DNA from 3 places in the Lutispora sp. QWL-02 genome. Region 2 is predicted to be linked to each of the others. Evidence: riboswitches for the same ligand, from Rfam matches in the RefSeq annotation. Region 2 holds a riboswitch; each other region holds the start of a gene.
What was found. A riboswitch is a leader RNA that binds a small molecule or an ion and turns the genes downstream of it on or off. The one in region 2 is predicted to bind molybdenum cofactor.

Region 1 (5,085 bases), 1.5 Mb from region 2:
CCTTCGCCCTTGGCCATGGCTTCGGGGACTCCGGATTTCTTCAGAAGCTCCCACAGCTTAACCCCTTCATATTCATTGACATACCAGTAGGTTGAGTTGGAGAGGCTGTATTCGGCTCTATAGCCCATGCCGCTTATAGCGGGCTTGCTGTCTTCATACTTGACCATATCTTCTATTTGCTTTACTGTATAGTTTACTTCTCTTCCGATCTTATCTCCCGTAACGGTTATTATGTACTGAGAATTCTCTGCTTTGTCGTAAGGGGCTTTATCATGCTTATAGCCCGGGGAATCATTCTCTGCCACATAGATGTATGCAATGTTTCCGAACTTGGTATAGCTGGGGTTCGGATCAAAGCGGAAGGCTGATTTATCATAAACAAGCTTTATACAGCCATCCTCATTGCCCAAGGACGCATCGGCACCTGCTCCTGCATCATAGACAAATGGCCTCGGATTGGAGCCGTCCCGGTTTGAGGTTCCATAGGATATGATTATGGGCTTGCCCTGTGCTTCAGCCTGGGCAATTTGCTCTAAGGTAAATTCTGCTATGGTCTGTCTCACTCTGTTTTTTAAGAGCACCTTATAGGCGGAATCGGTGAGCTTTATACCGGTTGTGCCGGAGGTCATATTCTTCAATAGGTATTCAAGACGGATTCCTTCATATTTAAGTACAGTCTCTTTTCCGCTTCGAATATCCTTATAATCTCCGCGGAAGGCACCTGCATTTTGGTTCTCCATTTCTCTGATGGAGAGAGGTATGCTGGCCGCAAGGCCGGGACCTTCAAAGGTCAATGTTGCTCCTGTTATTGCATCTATATTGTAAGGTGCATCGCCGGCAACTCCGCCGTTTGTAATGTGCTTGTAAGGACTCTTGGAATAGTCTGTTCCGCCGGACGGAGTGACCTTGATCTCGTTGACCAGCTTTATTAAGGAGCCGTTTTGGCTGTATATCCTGAAATAACCGACTATAGCCGGGTTATCCTTTGCAGTGTCACAGACTGCTTTGGAGTCACCGGAGCCGGTGCCTGCTTCATAGGCCAGTATGTACTGCTTGGAGGAATCTTTTATATCTCCTACGGTAACAGGATCATTTGCATAGCCGTCGGCAGATATAAATTCTACTTTGTCCTTATCGTCATAGCCATTGAGAAGTTCGCTCAAAGGAACTCCCACACAGTAGTCAGCCACCGGGCCTGTTTTTTTAGTATAGGTCCAATTGCCTGCCATTTTAGGCATGAGGAGTATTTCAGCTCTTGTATAATCCTTATTACCTATTTTCAGAACTGCAGGCAGTTCTTCGCCAACAAGTATTTTTTGTATGGTTTTATTAAACAAGGGATTATTTTGTTCTTCCACATGCTGCTGGCCTACCATCAAGAGGGGTGCATCCTTATCAGTCAAAGCTTCTATAGAACTGCTTTGGGGTATTATCTCAGGTTTACCCCTATCGCCGGCTCTTCCGAAGGCCAGTATGGTATCCACGGGGATTTTGCCGTCGGCTTGTCCGCTGCCCAGTTTGGGGAAATAATATCTTTCCATACCGTAGGATGGGGTGGTCAATACCTTGGAAGTGGTAGAATCTCCTTTGTGAGAAGGGTCGAAGGTGACCTTGTAACCATCCTTGGCTGCAAAAGCTATCTTGAATAGATCATATTTGTCTTTGGTGAAGCCTGATTTGCTCAGGAGATCATCGACTTTTACTCCCTTCCCAAGATATATGCTCTTGGTGGGAGTGGTGTTTATTGTGGAGTAAAGATTTGTAACATGCTGCATTGATATGAGTTCGCTTAGAGTATACGATTTTTCATCGGTGAATCCTATACCCTGGCCCGTAACCACAACAATAGGCTGCTCCGTTTTAGGAGTCCATGCTTCTGCGTATACAGAACTTCCTAATACATCCGGAGCTATAAGGCCAAGGGATGAAAATATAAGGGTAAAAGCTGTTAATAGTGCCAGTACCTTCAAGGATTTCTTAGTGTTTGAATAGCTCATAATGCTCTCCTCCTATTTAAAATTTTGACACAGTTTACTCGTAATGGAAATGAGTAATAAAAAAACTTCTTTTATAGCAAAAAGAAGTTTTAAAAAGCCGGTTTATTACTCCTTTTCGCACTGGAAGGCACTGCAGTTTCCTGCAATACCCTTTCGTTTTATGCATCTTGCGCGTATAATTCGTTTAGATGCATAAAATCGGAGTATTTCTGTTTATTGAGCTTATGGAAATTATATCTATATTATAACGTTAAACAGTTGTCAATGCAAGGCTAATCGCCTGTTTAGTATTCCGGCTCTTCCACTATATCAAAAGCGCGCTTTATATAATAGATGCCGGTTAAGCAAGAGATCATGTCCGATATGGGAAAGGACAGCCAGATTCCCGGTAAGCCCATGGATTTGGCCATTATAAACATAAGAGGAATGAACACTACAATTTGCCTGTAAATGGACAAGAGGAAGGAACCCCTGCCTTCCCCCATTGCCTGGTAAAAGTATATTGCAACATAGTATACGCCTACAACGGGGAAAATGGATATTATGGTTCTCAGGATTCTTATGGTATCTATAAGCAGTTCGGAATCAGCCATAAAGAAGCCTATAATATATTGAGGGAAGACCATCATCAACAGCCACACAATAGCTGATGACACGGTCGCATAATCGATTGATTTTTTTACCACATCTTTTACCTTATCATAATTATCAGCTCCGTAATTAAATGCCGCTATGGGCTGCATGGAAGAGCTTATGCCGATCACGGTAATAAACAGGAACATTGAGATCCTTGTGGTAACACCTATTATTATCAATGCCTTATCCCCTCCGTAGGACAGGAGAAGGTTGTTCAATAGCACAGCTACTACTGCGTCGGATATTTCTATCACAAAGGTGGAGAAGCCTATCAAGAGGATCTCTGAAGAAATACCATGATTAAGCCTGAGCTTCCAGCCTAAATTCAAATCCTTTTTCACATAGCTGAATTTGTGCCATGCATATAAGAAGGATATGAACTGAGATAAAACTGTTGAAATTGCTGCTCCTTTCACGCCTAAAGGATAATAGGCCACCAATACATAATCCAGTATTATATTTAAAACAGCTCCTAAGCCTGTGGCCTTAAGGGTTATTCTAGGGTTTCCCAGAGCAGTTATGATATAGCACATCACTATAGCTAAAGATTGAAATACGCCTCCGAATATCACAATGCCTATATAATCCTTGGAATAAGGCAATATGCTTTGGCTTGCACCCAGCCCTATTATTATGGGATCCAAAAAGAAATACAGGAGAGATGTAATTGCAGACATTATCAGTATGGTAAGGACCAGAGAATTTTTTATTACAGCTTTCAGATCATCATAATTTTTTTCTCCCAGATATCTTGATGCCGCGGTATAGGAACCCACGGCTATCAAAAGGCCCAAGGCGGAAATAAGGCGCTGAACAGGGAAGGCTATTGCCAATGCTCCTATGGCTGTGCTTCCCAGATACCGACCTACATATATGGTATCCACCATGTTATATAGCTCTATGACTAATAGAGCTATGATGGTAGGCACTGCAAATTTAATGAGAAGCTTATCTGTGTTTTCTGATTTGAATATATTTCTATTGATTTTCATGTCGATCACAACCTTTCGTAAACGGACAGACATCATCCTCAATAAAAAGTATATACATATTTGTAATTTTTTTCATTCACCAAGGTAACCGTTAAAAGGTATAAGTTTAAGCACCTGAAGTTTTTCGTAAGTCGTCGAATAAATAAAAAGCACCATGTTATAGGTGCTTTTGTACTTTTTGAAGCTGAATCAAGTTGGCTCCATAGCCTTCTAAGGCTGATATTATGTTAAAGACAGGGCTCTTGCCTGCGTTATAGAATTTTACAGAAGGTCCGGATGCAGTGTCAAGCAGCTTTAGTTCTTCACCAGTCAAAGCTTTTGGGGCCCCGATGGAAATCCAATTATCGTAGGTTGATCCGTTTTTTTCATTTATATTGTAAGATATGACCCTGAAATCATCGGGGAGGGAAGATAAGTTGATGGAATACTTTCGCTTCAGCATGGTTCTCATTCCGGATTTTTTGAGGGCTCTATCTTTGATCCCAGGGCTTTTCAGCTTATCGTCATATAGGTAGAGCAGTATCTGATAGTTTCCATCCCTTTGGGTTATTATATATCCGTCTCCTTTATCGATCATATTTTCTCCCAGTAGGGATAAAAAACTGTAGGCATAGTATGAAGGTTTTTTCATACCATATTTATTTATGAGACCCTTTCCGCCGAAGAAAACGGAATTATCAATTTCCTCATCACTCAATTCGTCAAACAGTGCCGGGCACGGCATATCCTCCTTTTGGTTTATATAAGCATCGATGATCAGCGGTATCATATAAGCAGTGTCATATAGAGGATCAAGGCTTAAGTCAGGCTTCCGCTCCATATCCTTGAAGTTGCATAGGGACCACTCCTTCATCGCATCTTCACCGAAAAACCCTTTGTAATAGTTCATGAAAGGCTCTATATCTGTATCCTCATCATCCAATATGATCTGAGGTATTATATCCAGCTTCATCAAGGAGCAAAATATCTCCCTCATTTCTTCCCAGTATGCTATCTGGTTAAAGGTATGGCTTTTTTTCAAAAAAACATTGCTTATTATCCCGTATTTGAAGTTTAAATCCTTCTTCGCTTGAGCTATATATGCCATTTTCCTTTGGGAATACAGCTCTCTGCAGCAGCCTAAATACACGGACTCAATTCCTGTTGTCCATGAATCCCCATGGGCATTGCCGATCAGGTCGATATCCAGCTTTATTATCCTGTTTTCAGAATGAAATCTGGGATAATCTTCAAGATAATTTGCAATATGCTCCAGAGCGGTATTAATAGGAAGAGTGTCATACTTTTTCATAGCCTCATATTCTTCGGCAGACAAGTCATGCTTTTTTCTATATTGCATCGGAGTGCATCTATAATGCTTCTTAAAATGCTTATTGAAATATCTTGTGTGTGAAAATCCTAATTCCTCTGATATTTCCGATATAGTCTTATTGCTATCCAGCAGAAGCTTTATGGCTTCT
Region 2 (5,085 bases):
GGAGAATTATCATCTCCCACAAAGTATAGTACATCTCCTTTTGTAATAACCGCATAGGGACCGGGAGACATCATTAACTCATCATCATGCCTTATTGCTACAATAGTTGCTGCGGTATGATGCCAAAAATTAATGCCACTGATAGTCTCACCTAAATGTTTGCAATTTGCATCAAGCGTTATTTCGTACGGAATAAAAGGATTTATAGCTTTTAGACTGTGGGTTTTGTCAATGAGCTTATCAAGCATTTCCTTAAGAAAATCATTTTCTTTGGCTTGACGCTCAAGACAATCTAGAATTTCATTTTTTAAGTCATTCACAGACTGTATGGCTGTATATTCCTTCACAAAATCGATTGCTTTTTCACATGATTTTATTAAAACGCCGCTGCCTCTCCAGACCTCAACAATTCCTACATCAGATAGGATGCTTATTGCACGTCTGGCAGTCTCCGAAGAAACATTATACTGGCTTGACAGAACCGAACGTGTATATATTTTATCACCTACTTTATAGTGTCCGCTGGCAATTTTTGATGCTATGTCCAACGCAATATGTTGATACCTGGGGCCTGTAATACTGATACTTTTATCCAAAACTCTCACTCCTTGCAGAGATAGACACCTATCGCTTTGTATCTAAATTATAACATATTTGCCTGATAATATACAAAAAAGAAAGACTAACTCTGCATAAATGATTGATGCAAAGCTAGTCTTCTATATATTTATTTTTCTAACTGAATGTTGTACCAGTTGATTCTGAAAGTTGTCTATTCTTCAGTTTTCTGCGTTCTGTCCAATACTTTGATTATTATAAGAGCTACAGCGCCTCCCATTAATGCGGTAAATAGCTGCGGAAAGCTGAGGGCCACCTTTATAGGCGGTTTTACGGCTACAAAATAGTTTACTGCAGAATACAACAATCCAAACTTCAACAAGGCAGCAAGGCCAACCCCTATTATTTTTCCTTTGGTCTTTAATATAGAATAGACGACCACATATAAAATGTTGCCTGCTACAATAAATGGAACCACGGGAATCAATGCTGGAGGATTAACCCCCAAAACTACGGACATAAAAGGGGTTATAGCACCGATTGCTGCCGCCCAAGGCAAACCGCATATCTGAGCCGCAACGATCAGTACTGCATTGATACCAGAGCCCGTTACCAGCTGACCCATCTTCACAAATTGAAAGACTAAAGCCACCGCAAGGAGTATAGCGGCTCTGGTTAAGGTCTTGGTACTTTTATCTATCATGATCTATACCCTTTCTCTCTTAACATAATGAGTATGGAGCAGGTGGTGAGCTTTATGCCCGTTGGCTTCTCCTAAATACTCATCATATAAAGCTTTGATTTCAGGATTCTTATGAGATTTTCTCAAAGGCATTTCAGCGTCCATGGTATATAGCCCCTGAGCTCTTTTTCTGCATACCTCTTCAGTCTTTTCCTTATCTATTATAATCGGCTGTCCTCCGCCATTTATGCATCCTCCGGGGCAACCCATCACTTCTATGAAGTGATAGTCGGCTTCCCCATTTCTAACTTTATCAAGAAGCTTTCCTGCGTTGGCTGTACCGTGGGCCACAGCAACCTTTACCTCAAGATCTCCTATCTTAACTGCTGCTTCTTTAATTCCCTCAAGTCCTCTTACAGGGTTATAATCTATGTCCTTTAAATCCTGTCCTGTGAGAATATCTGCTACAGTCCTCAAAGCAGCTTCCATTACACCGCCGGTTGCTCCGAATATTACAGCAGCACCTGTTGATTCGCCCATAACCTTATCGAATTTGCTATCTTCCAAGGTCCCGAAATCCATTCTTGCTTCTTTGATCATCCTTGCCAGTTCTCTGGTAGTTATGACAGCATCTACATCCCTCAAGCCGTCAACTTCCAATTCTTCTCTGCCGGATTCAAACTTCTTGGCTGTACAAGGCATTATGGATACAACAAAAATTTTCTTGGGATCAATACCCATCTTCTCTGCATAATAGGATTTTGTCAATGCGCCCAGCATCTGGTGCGGTGACTTGCAGCTTGAAAGATTATCAAGGAAATCGTTGTGATAATGTTCACAATACTTTATCCAGCCCGGAGAACAGGAAGTGATCATCGGAAGCTTTCCGCCGTTTTTAATCCTGCCTAAAAGTTCAGTGCCTTCTTCTATTATTGTTAAGTCTGCAGCAAAATCCGTGTCGAAAACTTTATCAAAGCCTAATCTCTTTAAGGCAGATACCATCTTTCCTTCTACATTAGTGCCTACGGGCATACCGAATTCTTCACCCAAAGCAACTCTAACCGCTGGAGCTGTCTGTGCTACAACATACATATCGCTGTTATCCAATGCTTCCCAGACTCTGTCCCTGTCATCTTTCTCCCTTAATGCGCCCACAGGACATACCTTTATGCATTGGCCGCAATTTATGCAGGCTACTTCAGACAAGCCTTTATCATAGGAGGTGGTTACAGTCGTCTTGACTCCTCTTCTTGCAAAGTTAATAACCCCAGTGCCCTGTACATTCCTGCAAACGCTTATACACCTTCCGCAAAGTATGCATTTATTCTGATCCCTGACCACTGAAGGTGATGCTGTGTCTACCGCATATGTTATCTTTTCTCCTTGGAAGTCCAAACCATCTATGCCCATTTCTTCACAAAGCTTTTGAAGCTCGCAGTTAAGGTTTCTGGAGCATGTCAAACATTCTCTTTCATGTCTGGCCAATATAAGCTTGAGAATTACAGATCTGGCTTCTCTCACGTCTTTTGAATTGGTTTTTACTTCCATGCCTTCTGCAACGGGAAGCACACATGACGCCTGCAAAGATCTGGCTCCCTTTACCTCAACAACGCACATTCTGCATGCTCCGACCTCATTAATATCTTTTAAAAAGCAAAGTGTAGGAATATTAATGTTTAATGACCTAGCAGCTGCCAAAACTGTTGTACCTTTTGGTACTTGGGTTTTGATACCATCAATTGTCAGGTTTACCATTTCCATAATGTTTATCCCCCTTGTCATGTAAATTGGATAAGTTACTAAAAAATAAACTCCCCAAAAAAGGAGTTTATTAACAACCATAAACAAATCCGTATACCATTAAGGCTACGGTTCTCAAATTTAGCTCCTTTCCACACACGGGCAGCATGAACATTTTCATTCAACCCGTTAGCCTGTGCTCCATAAGAAAAAGTTCTTTGGACTACCGACTCGGAGTTATTTTTTTATCATATTTATTCTAATATATTGTTAATGCTTTGTCAATTAGTTTAGAAGCAATTAATTCTATTTATCAGCTATCAGATTTATGGAAAATTGATTCTATTTCCTTTCGGCGCATTCGGAAGTTTCTCCCCTTAAAGTCTCTATGCCATGCCTCAGCACTGGAATTACAACGCTTAGACATTCTCGCACTCCTTTGGGGCTTCCGGGCAGATTTATTATAAGAGATCTGCCTCTGATACCTGCCACAGCTCTTGAAAGCATCGCCTTAGGCGTCGCTTTAAGGCTTTCAGCCCTCATGGCTTCAGATATCCCCGGCACAATCCTCTCAATCATCTCCAAAGTGGCTTCCGGAGTGACATCCCTGGGTGAAAAGCCTGTTCCGCCGCTTGTCAAAATCATATCGATGTTCAAGCTGTCAGCCATTTCTTTTATCGCTTTTTTTATATCTTCTCTTTCATCCGGCACCATCATATATTTTTTCATAATCCCGCCCATAGGCTTCAGCAATTCTTCCGCTGTCGGCCCCGATTCATCTTTCCGTTCTCCTCTTGAGCCTTTATCGCTCACTGTGATTATACCGAATGTAAATGTAAAATCTTTGCTCATAAGCTTCCTCCTTCTTTTCTATGGGGTATTCCTTATAGGTCAGCCACTAGCCGCTAGCCTCTGGCATTATGGTATTCCTTTGGGGTCCTGGGGAACGAAAACCACTGAAAGACACTGAATGGGGCACTGAATTACACGGAAGAGAGCAATAACCCATGTCATTGTTATGAAAATCATGGGTGCTCAGGACGACAAGCTTCGCTTTAAACCGCCCATCTACCTGTCAGATTATTTGATCATTTAGTGTTTTTTCGTGTTGTCTTCGTGTCTTTTAGTGGTTCTTCGTTCCCCTATGACCCGCAAGGAATACCCCAGTCCCTCCTGAGTTCTAAAACCCATTCGTTTTAACATTTAGAACCTAAGTCCCTGAAATAAAAATCGCCTGATTTGCCGCCTGTTTTTTTCACAAGATGTATATCGGATATGACCATTTCTTTGTCTATGGCTTTGCACATATCATATATAGTAAGGGCTGCAATCGATACGGCCGTCAAAGCCTCCATCTCGACGCCCGTAACTCCGTATGTTTTTACCGTTGCAATGATATCTATTTTGCAGTTTTCCTTATCAATATTAAATTCGAGATCCGCACCGTAAATATTGATATTATGGCACATTGGTATTATGACAGAAGTGCTCTTGGCTCCCATTATTCCGCCCACCTGAGCTACAGACAGCACATCTCCTTTTTTTATTTTGCCTTCGCTTACAGCTCTTATGGTTTCCTTTTTCATATAGATGGAACCTCGAGCCACCGCTTCTCTCAAGCTTTCCTCTTTTTCCGTAACATCCACCATCTTTGCATAGCCTTTCTCATTTATGTGAGTCAATCTTTCCAAAGCGATTACCTCCCAATCCAGTTTCTTATCTACTATTATACTTCCTAAGGCCAATTATTAACAGTATTCTTTATTCGGACGCAAGATAACGCTATCAGAGTTTTGGAAGGCATCATCCAGGCGCCAGCCAAAAAGCACAAAAAGCTGCGATAATTCGCAGCTTTTTATCTATTTTAGTACATTCCCATATCTCCGCCCATTCCGCCTCCGGGCATCATGGGTTTTTCCTTTTCAGGAAGGTCTGCTACTATGCTTTCAGTTGTAAGAAGCATTGATGCTATAGATGCAGCATTCTGCAATGCGGATCTTGTAACCTTTGTAGGATCAACTATACCTGCTTCTATCATATTGACATACTTATCGTTTGTCACATCATATCCCACTCCGGCTTCGCTGTTGATAACCTTTTCTACT
Region 3 (5,085 bases), 1.3 Mb from region 2:
AAATAATGTTATTGTTAAAAGCTTTATTAAAAGCTCCACGCCAAAACATTTCTTCAATAGTTCCATTTATTAATGCAAATAATAGAGCAATAAATAAAACTTGTAATCCTGCTGTTGAAGCCAATTCCTTAAATACCACAAAAAATGTGGCAATACAAGGTATGAATGCCAATAAGTAATACAACTTTCTCATTATAGTGGGAATGTTTGATTTTTGAGTATAAATTCCTCCCAGACTACTTAATCCATTAGAGTTATACACAGATACAGGCAGGCAAAATATAAACCAGTATATACAAAATCCTACTACATACCCTGCTGTTCTTCCTATTGCAACGGTAAGCAGAGGAATTAAAATCAACATCGATATACATAATATCGGAGCAATAGAAAGCAAAACAGTTTGCTTCTTCTCTAAACTTATCAACCCTAATCCTCCTTCTTCTATTAAGTTCGTTTTTATCTTAATAATTTATGTGATTAAATCAATATCAATCAGCTTGTTAATGCCCATGATATAATTGACCTAGTGTCAATCAGGTTATAGTTCTTTTTCCTCCTGTTGAACCTTGACCGTTTGCATGGATATTATCAAGCCGATTGAACACTAAATACGCAACAAAAGAAGGTGATACATTGAACCCACTTTACGTCGGTATTGATATTAGCAGCAGTTCCAATGTCGTCTATTTCATGAAACCTGATGGAACAAAACATAGCTGCTTTCCTGTTTCAAATAGTCTAGATGGCGCTAGATTATTATCCAATAGGATTGTTTCTGCAATTACTTCTGAATCCCTTACAGATCTTATCATTGGATTAGAAGCTACTTCCGTCTATGGTGACAGCCTCGTTTGTTTCTTAAGGGAAAATGGTAATCTTGCTCCATACAATAAAAAGATTCACTCAATCCCAAGCAGGTTAAAAAGTTTATGGATGCTTACATAATTGCAGATGCCCTGCGCTTTGGAAGAATCAACAATGAGGTATATACAGACGATTACCGTTACAAGGTTTTGCAGAGCCTTACACGTGCTCGTTTCTTCGCTGTTCAGAGCTAAACCAAGGATAAAAAGCGTTTCCTCAACTATTTATTTATGAAGTATTCTTCTTTGGCACAGGAGAAAGTATTCTCAGATACTTTCAGCACCACTGCATTAGCTGTCTACGAAGAGTTTGATTCCGCAGACGAGCTGGCCTACATGGATTTAGATGAACTAACTGACTTCATTAAAAAAAAGGAAAAAATCGCTTTCCTAATCCTGATGAAGTTGCTAAATTCATTCAGGCAGCTGCCAGAGGTTCCTACCGTCTGCCCAAGACAGTAAATGACTCTGTCAACCAGGTGCTATCTATATCCATAAGCTTCATAAGAGCGCTGGATGCACAGATCAAAGCTTTGCCCTGTTTTAAAAAACATAGTAGGCAGGGCTTGGGTAGGTGTCTTTTGCTTTTATTAGAGTAATGAGATTATCTCATTATTTCTTATTTTCACTACTTGACATCACATCTCTGGACTATCTTAACTGTTAATTACCTACCTATTTCTCCCTTGTATAATCTTCGATTCAACTCTCATGGATCTCCATTGAACAATTTCTTACAATTACGCAGTACTATAAACTACCTAATAAAATTGCCCTAACAAACCTGGGCATGAATGCCCGACATCTCGTCATATTTCAGATATCTTTTCCAATCTCATGTCCATCTACCTAAACATTACCATAATGATTTGGCTTTTTCTACATATAATTACTAATTTTGCGACTATTTCATAGCCATATGTTCTCCATATAAAACCTCTAAAATAAATTGTGCAAATATTTTGTGTTTTTCGTCATATTAGAAGGAGTTGTTTAATACATGTAGAATAAGTAAATTAAATGTATATCTTATAAATTTCATATCGACTCCGATTCCATATGACCGGTTAAGGTTTTTGGAACGATAGGGCATGGGTAGAAATGCCCATACCTGCCGTTGTGCAAAGGAGTCCATCTGTGTTGCAGTTTGTGCAAAAACAGATGGGCTTTTTTAATTAAATAAAGGAGGTGGAGCTGGCGTCCATGCGGCGTCCAGTAAAGGATTGAGCAAAGTATTAATGATTTCTCCGGAAAAGTGCATCGGCTGCAGAACCTGCGAGCTGATCTGCTCCTTCAACAGGATGGAGGAGTTTAATCCGAAGCAAGCTGCAGTATCCGTGCTGGCTTATGATGAGGCTGCAATAGCAGTGCCCATCATGTGCATGCAGTGCGAAGACCCTTCCTGCATGAAGGTTTGTCCTGTAGGAGCAATCGTAAAAGCGGAAAATGATGCAGTCATAATCGACGTTCAAAAATGCATCGGCTGCAAGATGTGCATAAGCGCATGTCCATTGGGCAATATCACCTATAGCCCGAAAGAGAAAAAAATGATCAAATGCGACTTGTGCGGAGGGAATCCGCAGTGTGCGGAGCTTTGTCCCTCAGGAGCAATTCAGTACAAAGAAGCTACACCTGCAAACCTTAATAAAAAGAGGAAGATCGGCGAAAGATTCAAGGATTTGTTTGGGGAGGTGTATGAATAATGTTTGGATTTACAGGCAAACTTCTCAGAGTGAATTTGACCGACAAGACCATTAAAAGAGAAGGCATTAATCCTGAGGATGCCAGGAAATACCTTGGTGCCAGAGGCTTAGGCACAAAATATTTCATGAATGAAGTTGATCCAAAGGTTGAACCTTTCAGCCCCGATAACAAGCTCATATTCATGACCGGCCCCCTGACGGGTACCTTAGCTACTTCTGCAGGCAGATATGAAGTAGTTGCCAAGGCTCCCCTGACAGGCACCATAGGAGCTTCCAATTCCGGAGGCCATTTCGGACCCGAGCTGAAGTATGCCGGTTATGACGGAATCATATTTGAAGGAAAATCAGAAAAGCCCGTTTATCTATACATAAATGATGATGAGGTGGAATTAAGAAATGCTGAGCATCTTTGGGGCAAAACCGTGTTTGAGACTACCGACATGCTGCTCGGCGAAGCAGGCGAAGATGCAAGAGTGGCCTGTATAGGCCCCGGGGGAGAAAAGCTGGTACTATTCGCAACGGTCATGAATGACAAAAATAGAGCTGCAGGCAGATCAGGCCTTGGTGCCGTAATGGGCTCAAAAAATCTTAAGGCTGTAGCAGTAAAGGGCTCAAAATCTGTAGAGGTTGCAAAACCCAAGGAATTTCTTGATATATGCAAGAAAGGCAGAACGATGCTGAAGGATCATCCCGTTACGGGTGCAGGCTTAGCCGCCTATGGCACTGAAGTCCTTGTCAATATTTTGAATCAATCCGGTGCCCTTCCCACTAGAAACTGGAGAGACGGCGGCATATTTGAGCATGCTGATGAGACAGCAGGGGAGACTTTGACGGAAAAATATTTGGTGAGAAATAAAGGCTGCTTCGGCTGCAATATGGGATGCGGCAGAGTGACCAGGATACCGGAGGGCAAATTTAAAAGCTTTGGTGAGGGGCCTGAGTATGAAGCAGGCTGGTCTTACGGAGCAGATTGTGGTGTCAGGAACCTGGAAGCCATATGCAAGGCAAATTTCATATGCAATGAATTAGGCATTGACCCCATAACCATGGGCTCCACTATAGCCTGTGCAATGGAGTTGTATGACAAAGGAATATTGACCAGAGAAGAGTTAGGTAGAGATCTTCCTTTCGGAGATGATGAAGGAATCGTAGAGTTTACCAGAATGACAGGCTTGAGAGAGGGCTTCGGTGATACAATGGCTATGGGCTCCTATAGAATGGCGGAGCTTTATGGTCATCCGGAGCTTTCAATGTCCGTAAAGAAGCAGGAAATGCCCGCTTATGACGGCAGAGGAGTACAGGGTATGGGCCTTGAATATGCTACTTCAAACCGCGGCGGCTGCCATGTAAGGGGATATCTTACATCCCCTGAGGTACTGGGAATACCAGCTAAGCTTGATCCTTTAGTAACAACCGATAAGGCTCCATGGTTAAAGACATTCCAGGATTTGACTGCAGTAGTTGATTCTGCAGGCATATGTCTTTTCACTACCTTTGGTATAGGGCTTCCCGAGATAGCCGAAATGATTAGAACAGCTTTGGGCTGGAAATGCTCAGATGCTGAAATATTGCAGATAGGTGAAAGAATATGGAACTTAGAAAAACTATTTAATCTGGAAGCAGGCTTCACAAAAGAGGACGATACACTTCCTGAAAGACTTCTTAAAGAACCTCTCCCTTCCGGACCTGCAAAGGGCAAGGTAAATGAGCTGGATGTTATGCTAAAGGAATATTATGAGGTAAGAGGCTGGGGAGAAGACAGCATACCAACAGAAGAAAAGCTGAAAGAATTGGCAATCAGATAAAAGTAAGTAGTTTTAGGCTGTCGGGAGATTCATACCAACCGGCAGCCTAACAAATAATGTAAGGGCGGATTTTTCATGAAGGTAAAGTATTTTGCGTATATAAGAGATTATACAGGCACAAAGGAGATTCAAATAGAACACTGCCATACATTAAAAACTCTTCTTATTAAGCTTTGTGAAAAGCATGGTTTGAAGTTTAGAAATAAAATATTCAAAAATGACAGCCTCAGCAGCGAGATAATCATTTTAGTCAACGGCAGGAACATTGTCCATCTCCAGGGGCTCGACACCTTGCTCAGCCCTGAGGATGAAATAAGCATATTCCCGGTGGTCGCCGGGGGTTAATGTTTACATTTTTTTGTATTGGCGGTGATGAATTTTGTTTGACAAATACCCAAAGGAGAAAAGATTTACATTAGCTATACTGCAGGATATTCAGAAGGAATACGGCTATATTCCCAAGGAGAAGCTCGTTGAGCTTTCCGGATATCTTGACATCCCTCTCTCAAGGCTGTACAGCATGGCCACCTTTTACAAGGCTTTAAGCCTGACGCCCAAGGGGGAGAATATAATAAAGGTCTGTGACGGCACTGCATGCCATATCAGGTCATCCAAAAGCTTATTGGATGAGATCAGGAGCACCCTTGGCATAAAGCCGGGGGAGACCACAAAAGACGGAAAGTTTTCCTTGGAAACCGTAAACTGCCTTGG

Region 1: it holds a riboswitch for molybdenum cofactor, as region 2 does, so the genes downstream of both, AC4HCY_RS03960 (ligand-binding sensor domain-containing protein) here and AC4HCY_RS18730 (NADH-dependent [FeFe] hydrogenase, group A6) in region 2, are expected to answer to the same signal.
Region 3: it holds a riboswitch for molybdenum cofactor, as region 2 does, so the genes downstream of both, AC4HCY_RS03340 (4Fe-4S dicluster domain-containing protein) here and AC4HCY_RS18730 (NADH-dependent [FeFe] hydrogenase, group A6) in region 2, are expected to answer to the same signal.

What each region holds. Positions count from the first base shown of each region.
Region 1 is NZ_CM177762.1:881,330-886,414, forward strand. It holds gene AC4HCY_RS03960 (ligand-binding sensor domain-containing protein) at 1-1,997, opposite strand, end outside; molybdenum cofactor riboswitch at 2,090-2,213, opposite strand; gene AC4HCY_RS03965 (MATE family efflux transporter) at 2,282-3,625, opposite strand; gene AC4HCY_RS03970 (helix-turn-helix domain-containing protein) at 3,783-5,085, opposite strand, start outside.
Region 2 is NZ_CM177762.1:3,929,390-3,934,474, forward strand. It holds gene AC4HCY_RS18720 (GntR family transcriptional regulator) at 1-596, opposite strand, end outside; gene AC4HCY_RS18725 (ECF transporter S component) at 773-1,261, opposite strand; gene AC4HCY_RS18730 (NADH-dependent [FeFe] hydrogenase, group A6) at 1,265-3,001, opposite strand; molybdenum cofactor riboswitch at 3,110-3,229, opposite strand; gene AC4HCY_RS18735 (MogA/MoaB family molybdenum cofactor biosynthesis protein) at 3,323-3,832, opposite strand; gene moaC (cyclic pyranopterin monophosphate synthase MoaC) at 4,177-4,629, opposite strand; gene groL (chaperonin GroEL) at 4,845-5,085, opposite strand, start outside.
Region 3 is NZ_CM177762.1:757,932-763,016, reverse strand. It holds gene AC4HCY_RS03355 (CPBP family intramembrane glutamic endopeptidase) at 1-427, opposite strand, end outside; gene AC4HCY_RS03350 (hypothetical protein) at 694-948, shown strand; gene AC4HCY_RS03345 (hypothetical protein) at 1,113-1,328, shown strand; molybdenum cofactor riboswitch at 1,902-2,012, shown strand; gene AC4HCY_RS03340 (4Fe-4S dicluster domain-containing protein) at 2,090-2,569, shown strand; gene AC4HCY_RS03335 (aldehyde ferredoxin oxidoreductase family protein) at 2,569-4,374, shown strand; gene AC4HCY_RS03330 (ubiquitin-like small modifier protein 1) at 4,450-4,719, shown strand; gene nuoE (NADH-quinone oxidoreductase subunit NuoE) at 4,754-5,085, shown strand, end outside.